Regions from separate parts of the Desulfoluna sp. CYM3A genome, predicted to be linked through region 1. Evidence: riboswitches for the same ligand, from Rfam matches in the RefSeq annotation. Region 1 holds a riboswitch; the other holds the start of a gene.
The links. A riboswitch is a leader RNA that binds a small molecule or an ion and turns the genes downstream of it on or off. The one in region 1 is predicted to bind thiamine pyrophosphate.
Positions count from the first base shown of each region.

Region 2: another riboswitch for thiamine pyrophosphate. It lies ahead of thiS (sulfur carrier protein ThiS); the one in region 1 lies ahead of thiM (hydroxyethylthiazole kinase).

Region 1 covers NZ_CP186556.1:1,663,462-1,667,939, reverse strand. Annotated here, with positions in the region: gene ACOYW1_RS08690 (alkaline phosphatase family protein) at 436-2,124, shown strand; TPP riboswitch at 2,201-2,292, shown strand; gene thiM (hydroxyethylthiazole kinase) at 2,372-3,205, shown strand; gene thiE (thiamine phosphate synthase) at 3,202-3,834, shown strand; gene ACOYW1_RS08675 (M15 family metallopeptidase) at 4,327-4,478, opposite strand, start outside.
Region 2 covers NZ_CP186556.1:1,933,769-1,938,246, forward strand. Annotated here, with positions in the region: gene fusA (elongation factor G) at 1-938, opposite strand, end outside; TPP riboswitch at 1,612-1,714, shown strand; gene thiS (sulfur carrier protein ThiS) at 2,000-2,200, shown strand; partial or broken gene ACOYW1_RS09990 (thiazole synthase) at 2,200-2,974, shown strand; partial or broken gene ACOYW1_RS09995 (radical SAM protein) at 3,139-3,564, shown strand; gene ACOYW1_RS10000 (hypothetical protein) at 3,797-4,054, shown strand; gene thiF (sulfur carrier protein ThiS adenylyltransferase ThiF) at 4,054-4,478, shown strand, end outside.

The DNA.
Region 1 (4,478 bases):
AGCCGTCCCGTCCCGAAGGCCATGGGCCTCGCCCGGGAAGGGCGGCACATGTATTGGAATAAGCACCGCAATGAGGCGTCGGTGATGGAGCATGATGCCCCGGTGGATATGGGGGCGTGCCCTGCCGGGGACAAACGCAGGCGAGATATGGAGAGAAACGAACAGAGGGCACGCGATGTCAGGGGGAGGGTAGCGTAAAGGCGCAACCGTAACCCCTTGGTTGAACAGACTTACATCTTACCCGATGCCAATTGGAGAATCAAGTTGCGGTGCCCGGCCCGACACTGGAAGCTTCAGCCCATCCGTTGACAGAAGCTGGCGGCCTTGATACGAATACATCCATCGCAAACAACAACATTGTTACCAATGCAAAACAAGACACCACGGTCATTGTAACCCATCACCGGCCCCGCCAACCCAAAAGAGGACACACCCATGAAAGCATGCCGACCCGTCTATTGGATGTTGCCGCTCCTGATGCTCGCCGCCGCCACCTGGACCCATGCAAAACCTCTGCGGGAAAAGCCCGCCCTGGTACTCCAGATCACCATCCATAATATGCGCGGCGACTTTCCCATGCGATACAAAGACCGCCTGGGCAAGGGGGGCCTGCGCTACCTGATGACACAGGGGACCCATTACACAAACGCCGGCTTTCCCCATGCCGGAACCGAGCCCACCGTGGGCCATGCAGCCCTGTTCACCGGCACCTCCCCTTCCCGCAACGGCATTGTGGCCGGAAGCTGGTTCGACCGGAACAAAGGACGTGTCATTACCAGTTGCGAGGATGACCGCTACCCCCTTATCGGAAAAACACCGGTAGAAGGAGAAGGCCGGGCCCCCTCGCAGATGCTCGCGGCCACCATCGGTGATGAGCTGACAATAGCCACCAACGGGGGAGCCAGGGTGTTCAGCGTCTCCCTCAAGGATCAGGGCGCCATCCTCCCGGGAGGGCACACCGGCAAGGCGTTCTGGTTCTCCACAACAGACGGTTCCTTTATAAGCAGCAGCTACTATTTCACCCAGTACCCCGACTGGGTTGCGCAATGGAACGCGAAAAAACATGCCGACGCTTACAGAAACAGGTCGTGGCAACTTCTTTACGCCCCATCCACCTACCTCTTCGGCACGGATGACAGGCGCCCCTTTGAGGTGGACATGTTCGGCCTGGGCACGACCTTTCCACACCCCCTCAACGCAGAGCCCTCGCATTTCTACGCCAGCCTTGCCGCCACACCCTTCGGAGACGAGCTCACGGCGGACTTTGCCAAAACCCTGATCAGGGAAGAAAAACTGGGGCAAGGGCCCCGCACCGACTTTCTGGCCGTGGGCTTCTCGGCCACCGGTTCCATCGGACGCCTCTTCGGAGCCTCAAGCCTTGAGGCGGAAGACACCATCCTACGGGTCGACAAGCTGTTGGCCGACCTGTTCCGATACGTGGACAAGGAGATCGGCCTGGACCGGACACTTGTTGTTCTCTCATCCAACCACGGCATGTGCGAGACACCCCAGCACCTGGCAAGTCTCGGCTTTGACGTGGGATGCCTGCCCTCCGGTCCCATAATCCGGGAGGTCCTGGCAAAGGCCCTGAACAAGCGGTTGGGTGTGCCCGAATCAATCGTCCGGCTCTACGACCACCCGTACGTCTATCTCGACGAAGAAGAGATCGCAAAAACCGGAGTCAGCCTTGCCCTGGTGGAGACAACAGCCGCCGAAGAAATCATGAGCATCCCGGGCATTGCCGGAGCCCTGACCCGCACGGACCTTCTCAAAGGGACCGTGGCCCCCACCCCCACCAACATGGCGATCCTCGACAGTTTCCATGCCGGTCGCTCCGGCAACATCCACGTCATCGCTGCGCCATCCACTTACGTTACCGGCAAAACGCCCTCCGCCTTACCCCAGGGCGACGACACCTATGTTCCCCTCTTTTTCGCAGGCTGGGGCATCCCCGCCCAACGTATCACGCGCCCCGTCACCCCCTACGACATCGCCCCAACCCTTGCAAGCGTCCTTGAAATCAAGGCACCCTCGGGCGCTGTGGGGATTCCCCTGGAAGAGGTGCTGAAGGAGGATACGCCTGCTGAAAACTGGATCACGGCAAGCCGCACCGCACTGCCATGAGATAAGGGCGAATGTGTTGACAACCTCGCCTGACCACCCTATACAAACTGCATCACACGATGCGGCTTTCCACAAGCCGTACACGCAGGGGTGGCTTAAGGCCTGAGATCATACCCGTTGAACCTGATCCGGATCATGCCGGCGAAGGGAATTGCGAAGCGCATCGATCTTTCTTTTTGGGGGGCAGTCGCCCCCCTCTCAAGCCCTCCTCAGCCGTTTTTCAACCAATGCATAAGGATTTAGGATTGTGAACGACCTTGCCCTAAAAGCAGCTGAGAACCTATCAAAAATCAGGGAATCCAACCCCCTTGTCCACAACATCACCAACTACGTGGTGATGAACTACACAGCCAACGCCCTCCTTTCCCTGGGGGCCTCGCCGGTGATGGCCCACGCGGAAAACGAGGTGGAGGAGATGGCCTCCTTTGCCGGTGCCCTGGTCCTCAACATCGGCACCTTGAGTGACCCTTGGATCCGGGCGATGATCTCGGCAGGAGCCAGGGCCCGATCCCTGGGCACGCCGGTGATTTTAGACCCCGTGGGCTCCGGGGCCACCACCTTGAGGACCCGCACCGCCACCCGCCTCATCCGGGAAGCGGGGGTCACCCTTATCCGTGGCAACGCCTCGGAGATCCTCTCCCTGCAACAGGCAGGCTCCGGCACCCGCGGCGTGGATGCCGTGGACACCGTTGAAGACGCCGCGGCCATGGCCTCGACCCTGGCAACGGAACTGGGAGCCACCATCGCCATCACCGGCCCGGAGGACATCGTCACCGACGGCGCACGCACGGCAAAGATCCGGGGCGGCCACCCCCTCATGGCACGGGTCACGGGAACGGGCTGCACGGCTACGGCCATTACCGGGGCCTTTGCGGCCGTGGACCCCGACCCCTTTACCGCGGCCTGCTCTGCCCTGGCCTTCTTCGGAATGGCCGGGCAAAAAGCGGCCGAAAAAGCCTCGGCACCGGGAAGCTTTATGATCGCCCTTCTGGACGCCCTTTACACCCTCACCCCCGAGGAGCTGCACACCGGATGCGCCATGGATGTCATTGGCTCTGGCCCAAAGGAACAGCGCCCATGAACCGCCCTTCCGACGTGGACTACGCCCTGTACCTGGTGACGGACCAAAAGCTCTCCAGAGGACGCAGCACCCTGGAGATCGTCCGTGGGGCTGTCTCCGGGGGCGTCACCTGCGTCCAGCTTCGGGAAAAAGAGGCCTCCACACGCACCTTCATCGAGGAGGCCCGCGCCATCAAGGCATGGCTGGATGATAAAGGGGTGCCCCTGATCATCAACGACAGGGTGGATGTGGCTCTGGCCGTGGGCGCCTCCGGCGTCCACCTGGGACAGAGCGACATGCACATCCGCGATGCCAGAAGCCTTCTGCCCCCGGAGGCCCTCATCGGGATCTCTGCGGAATCCCTGGAGGATGCCCTGGCCGTAGAGCGCGAGGGAGCGAACTACATTGGCATCAGCCCTGTGTTTGCCACCCCCACCAAAACCGACACCGCCCCGCCCCTGGGCCTTGACGGGGTGAGGCGAATCCGCGCAGCGGTGGGCATCCCCGTTGTCGGCATCGGGGGCATCGGCCTTGCCAACGCAGCCGAGGTGATGGCGGCAGGGGCCGACGGCATCGCCGTGGTCTCGGCCATCGTGGCCGCAGATGATCCGCAAAAGGCCGCAAGGGGCCTTAAAAAAAAGATTGGATAAAACGAGGCGAGCGGGCGTACGGCTGGGACTGCTGCGCAGGGTAAAACGGGCTTCAGCGCCCTGCTCGGGTAGCCATTGGGGAATAATGGTTACGATTCAGTTTATGCCTCCGGCGGCCCTGCCGGGGGCTAAACTTTTGCCTGATCTTACAACGACGGGTTGAACAAGCAGGGCTTCACAGTTCTTCGAAAATGACGTTTGGGCCTTGATTATCGTTTGGCCGCGACCTTCAAAAAAAACGGGAAAATAGACCGAAACGGAGCGCCGCACACAGGTGCGGCTTTTTAATCCGTCGTTACCCGTGCCGCACAGGAGTGCGGCGCTCCATAAGGACAAGGGTGTTTGGGACGTGATGCAAATAGACCGATGGCCCAAACGATGATCATGTTTGAAGGGCAACTGCGATTTTCTCTGAGGAACGAAGGGTAAGCGCATTGGCTACCGGCTTTCGAGGTGGCACACCTCGCCGCCGGAGGCTCTTTTTATGATGCCTTACTCTATGATGTGATACCTGGCCCGTGCTTCTGATTTGGGCATGCCGTTAAAATGCCACCACTCAAAGGAGAGTGGCAAAAATCCGGCACCCGTCATGACATCGGCCAGAAGCTTTCGGTTGTCGCGCTGTCTTGGGGAAAGTTTTTTGC
Region 2 (4,478 bases), 270 kb from region 1:
GCTAGGGCCACGGTGGGCTTCTCGGAATCCCCTTCGAGAACCACGGGAGCCTCTTCGTTGTCGAGGTCCAGGGCTTCGTTGGTGATGTCGTCGGGGGTAGGCAGGTAACGGGTTACCGCGTCCAGAAGGGGCTGAATCGCTTTGTTCTTGTAAGCGGAGCCCATGAAAACGGGGGTGATCTGGCGCTCGATGGTGCCGATGCGAACCGCGTCAACGATCATCTCATCGGTGATCTCAGCCTCTTCGAGGATGGCGTCGGTGAGGGCCTCGGAGAAGAGGGAAGCCTGGTCGATGAGCTCTTCACGCTTGGCCTGTGCCTCGTCGAGGAGCTCAGCGGGGATCTCTTCCACGCGGATGTTTTCACCGTTGTCGCCGTCGAAGTAGTAGGCTTTCATGGCGATGAGGTCCACCACGCCCTGGAGGTTGTCCTCAAGGCCGATGGGAATCTGCATGGCAACAGCGTTGTGACCGAGCTTCTCGTTGAGCTGGTCGATAACGCGGAAGGGGTTGGCGCCGCTTCGGTCGCACTTGTTAACGAAGGCGATACAGGGAACCTTGTAGCGCTTCATCTGGGCATCAACGGTGATGGACTGTGACTGGACACCGGCCACAGAGCAGAGAACCAGGATGGCACCGTCAAGAACACGCAGGGAGCGCTCTACTTCGATGGTGAAGTCGACGTGGCCGGGGGTGTCGATGATGTTGACCTCGTGGCCCTTCCATTCACAGTAGGTGGCAGCCGAGGCAATGGTAATGCCCCTCTCCTTTTCGAGTTCCATGGAGTCCATGGTGGCGCCGACGCCGTCTTTGCCCTTTACGTCATGGATGGCATGAATCCTGTCGGTGTAAAAGAGAATGCGCTCGGTCAGGGTGGTCTTCCCGGAGTCGATGTGGGCGCTGATGCCTATGTTTCTAACTTTCTGCAAGTCGGTCTTCATTGTCACGTATCCTTCTTGAAAAAACGATCGAGGCAGCACATGACAACCCAAAAGGGAATGAAGACGTATCATTCCCTGTCCGGTGGGTGTAAGTCACACGTTACCCCGGTTTAACGAGCCTTTCCAGATTTTGCTCATGGTGGTTTGTTTGCTTAGACCAGACAAAAGGCCGGCGTCAGGAGCAATCAAGGGCACCGAATATATACAAAAGCATACGATTGTCAATCTTAAATTCTCATGAGGGAACCTTTTTTTCTCCGAAAACGGGTGCGGCAAGGGGAAAAGTGGACGCAAAAGGGAACGGAGAAGGCGCTGAAATCGAGAGATCCGGAGGTTTCCGGTGCAGGGATCTGAGGGGGTGAAAAGGTGCTTTGAAAAATGATAAAAAGTGGCCCCAAGTCTTGAAATCTTCAATAGTTATACTGGAATGGTACCTCCGGGTCAATGGGGTAAAGCAGGGGCGGTTCGGAAAGCCCGACCCGGCAGCCGCCCATGGGGAGGGCACCGGTGTCGGAAAAATCATGGGCTAGCTTGGGTGCCGAGCCGTGAAAACAGGCTCTGGACGACCTGCAGGCATTCCCGGGAGTCGTTGCGGAACCCTTCGTCCACAGACTCGTCGGTTTTCCTTGCGCGGGCGGGGCGGATGATGCTAAAAGAATCTCACAATCAGTTGTAACTTTGCTGGGGGTGCCCTTAACCGGGCTGAGACGGAGATATTCCAACCCTTTGAACCTGACGCAGTTTGTACTGCCGTAGGGAAGCCACATACACGATTTTTGTCGCGGCGCTTCAAAGCCCCCCGACACCTCACGTATCAGGCTGCCTGCGGGCGGCCTTTTTTTTTGGCCGCTCGCGGTCCGGTACCTGGCCCAGGCTCACAGGCCTCGGTGCCGCTCCGGAATCATCGGTCCTGCGCCTTGGAAGCCCTTTCCTTGGTATCTCCCCTTCATACAAGAATACCTGTCCTCCAGCTTATGGCCCTGGTTCGGTGTGCCTGTGGCGCGGTTTTTGTCTGCGTTTACGGACCATGCGCGTTTCCGGGGTTTCCAGGAGGTGTGTCTATGATGGTTAACGGCAGCGAAGAGAGCCTGTCCCAAGGTGACATGACCTTGGAGCGGTTCCTGGAGCACAAAGGGCTTCACCCCGGCAGTGTCGTGGTGGAGCGAAACGGCGAGGTGGTGGAGCGGTCCCGGTTCGGGGCGGTGACACTGAGCGAAACCGATAAACTTGAGATCCTGCGATTTGTGGGAGGGGGGTGCTGATGGACGATTGTTTTCAAATTGGGGGAAGAGAGTTTTCAAGCCGGCTTTTCATCGGAACCGGGAAATACCCGGCCGATGGCCTGATCCCCGACGTGTGCGAGGCTTCCGGCGCCCAGGTGATCACCGTGGCCCTGCGCCGTGTGGATTTTGCCTCGGAGACCGACAACGTGATGAAGCACATTCCCGAGAACATGGTGCTCCTTCCCAACACCTCCGGCGCACGAAACGCTGAAGAAGCGGTGCGCATCGCCCGCCTTGCCCGGGCCGCCGGGTGCGGGGACTGGATCAAGATCGAGGTGATCAGCGACCAGCGTTACCTGCTCCCGGACAACCTGGAGACCACAAAAGCCACGGAGATCCTCGCAGCAGAAGGGTTTCATGTTTTTCCGTACATGAACCCGGATCTCATGGATGCCCGGCGCATGGTGGATGCCGGGGCCGCCGCGGTCATGCCCCTGGGCGCTCCCATCGGCACCAACCGGGAGATGCAACCGTGAGATGATACGGATCCTCATCGATGAAATCTCCCTTCCCATTATTGTGGATGCGGGCATCGGAAAGCCCTCCCAGGCGTGCGAAGCCATGGAGATGGAGCTGCCGCTGTTCGTCAACACGGCCATTGCCTCTTCCAGTGATCCTGTGTCCATGGGGCGTGCCTTTGGCCGGGCCGTTGACGCCGGACGTGCCGCCTACCTTGCAGGCCTTGGTTCGACACGCAAAGAGGCATCGGCTTCGTCCCCCCTTACCGGGTTCCTCGGGCAGGGGAGGGCGTGATGGGCTTTTTCGATGTATGGAAGTCCCTGGACCCGGACGAGACCCTTGCCCGCATCAACGGAGCCACGGAGCGTGACGTGCAAGCCGCCCTGGACGCACACAGATGTTCGACCGACCATTTAATGGCCTTGCTGTCGCCTGCGGCAGTGCCTTTCCTTGAGGCAATGGCCCAAAAAGCCCACGAGTCGACCCTGCGCCATTTTGGCCGGCAGATCCTGTTGTTTACTCCCATTTATATCTCCAACCACTGCATCAACCAGTGTGTTTACTGCGGGTTCAACGCCAAGAACAAGATCCACAGGCGCCAGCTGAGTCTGGAAGAGGTGGAGTTCGAGGCTGCGGCCATTGCCGAGACCGGGCTCAAGCATATCCTCCTGTTGACCGGCGAGGCACCCAACGTGGCGACTCCGGCCTACATCGAAGAGAGCCTGTCCATCATCTCCAAATACTTTACGTCGGTGGGGATTGAGATCTACCCCGTGGACGAGGATGGGTATGCCCGGTTTGTGGCGGCTGGGGCCGACAGCCTCACCGTGTATCAGGAGACCTACAACGAAGATCTGTACAAGACCCTGCACCCGGCCGGACCCAAGCGGGATTTCAGGTTTCGACTGGAGGCCCTGGAGCGCGGGGCCCGGGCCAGGATGCGCGGGATCAATCTTGGCGGGCTTGGTGCTGGACCACTGGCAAACGCAGAGGGCTCCACCGCGCCCAACTGGATCAGCCTTCCAAGATGGCTTTGGGGCCTTTCCCTCCTTCCTGGCATGCACCCCCGCGCCCGGTGCTATAAACAGCCATCTGGACGCCGGTATGGTCCAGGCCATGACCGCCTTCCGTCTCTTTTTGCCCCGGGCCGGGATCACCCTGTCCACCCGGGAGAGCGCTTCGTTTCGCGACAACGTGCTTCCCCTGGGCATTACCCGCCTGTCGGCAGGTTCCTGCACATCCGTGGGAAGCCATACCGAAGAGGAGGGCTCCGGCCAGTTCGATATCAATGACGAACGGAGCGTGGTGGAGATGGACGCCAACTTAAGGGGGCGCGGGTACCAGCCCGTGTACCAGGACTGGAGGATGCACTGATGGACACCCTCGGAGGGTCCCTTGTGAGCCGCGTGGGGAAAGATCCCATGGAGCGTGTCTCTTCGGCCTGCATCGGTATTGCAGGGGCCGGGGGCCTGGGGTCCAATTGTGCCATGCACCTGGTGCGCATGGGGTTCCGCCACCTCGTCATCGCCGATTTTGACCGGGTGGAGCCCTCCAACCTCAACCGGCAGTTCTTTTTTGCCCGCCAGGTGGGGGAGAGCAAGGTGGATGCCCTGAAAGAGAATCTGGTCGCCATCGAGCCGGAGGCAGAGGTTAAAACCCACTGCGTGCAGGTGACCGGCGAGAACATCGGGGGGCTTTTCGACTTCAATGCCGTGGTGGAAGCCTTTGACCGGGTGGAGTCCAAGCAGCTTCTGGTGGAACGGTACCTGGCGCGCGGGACCTTTCTCGTGGCCGCCTC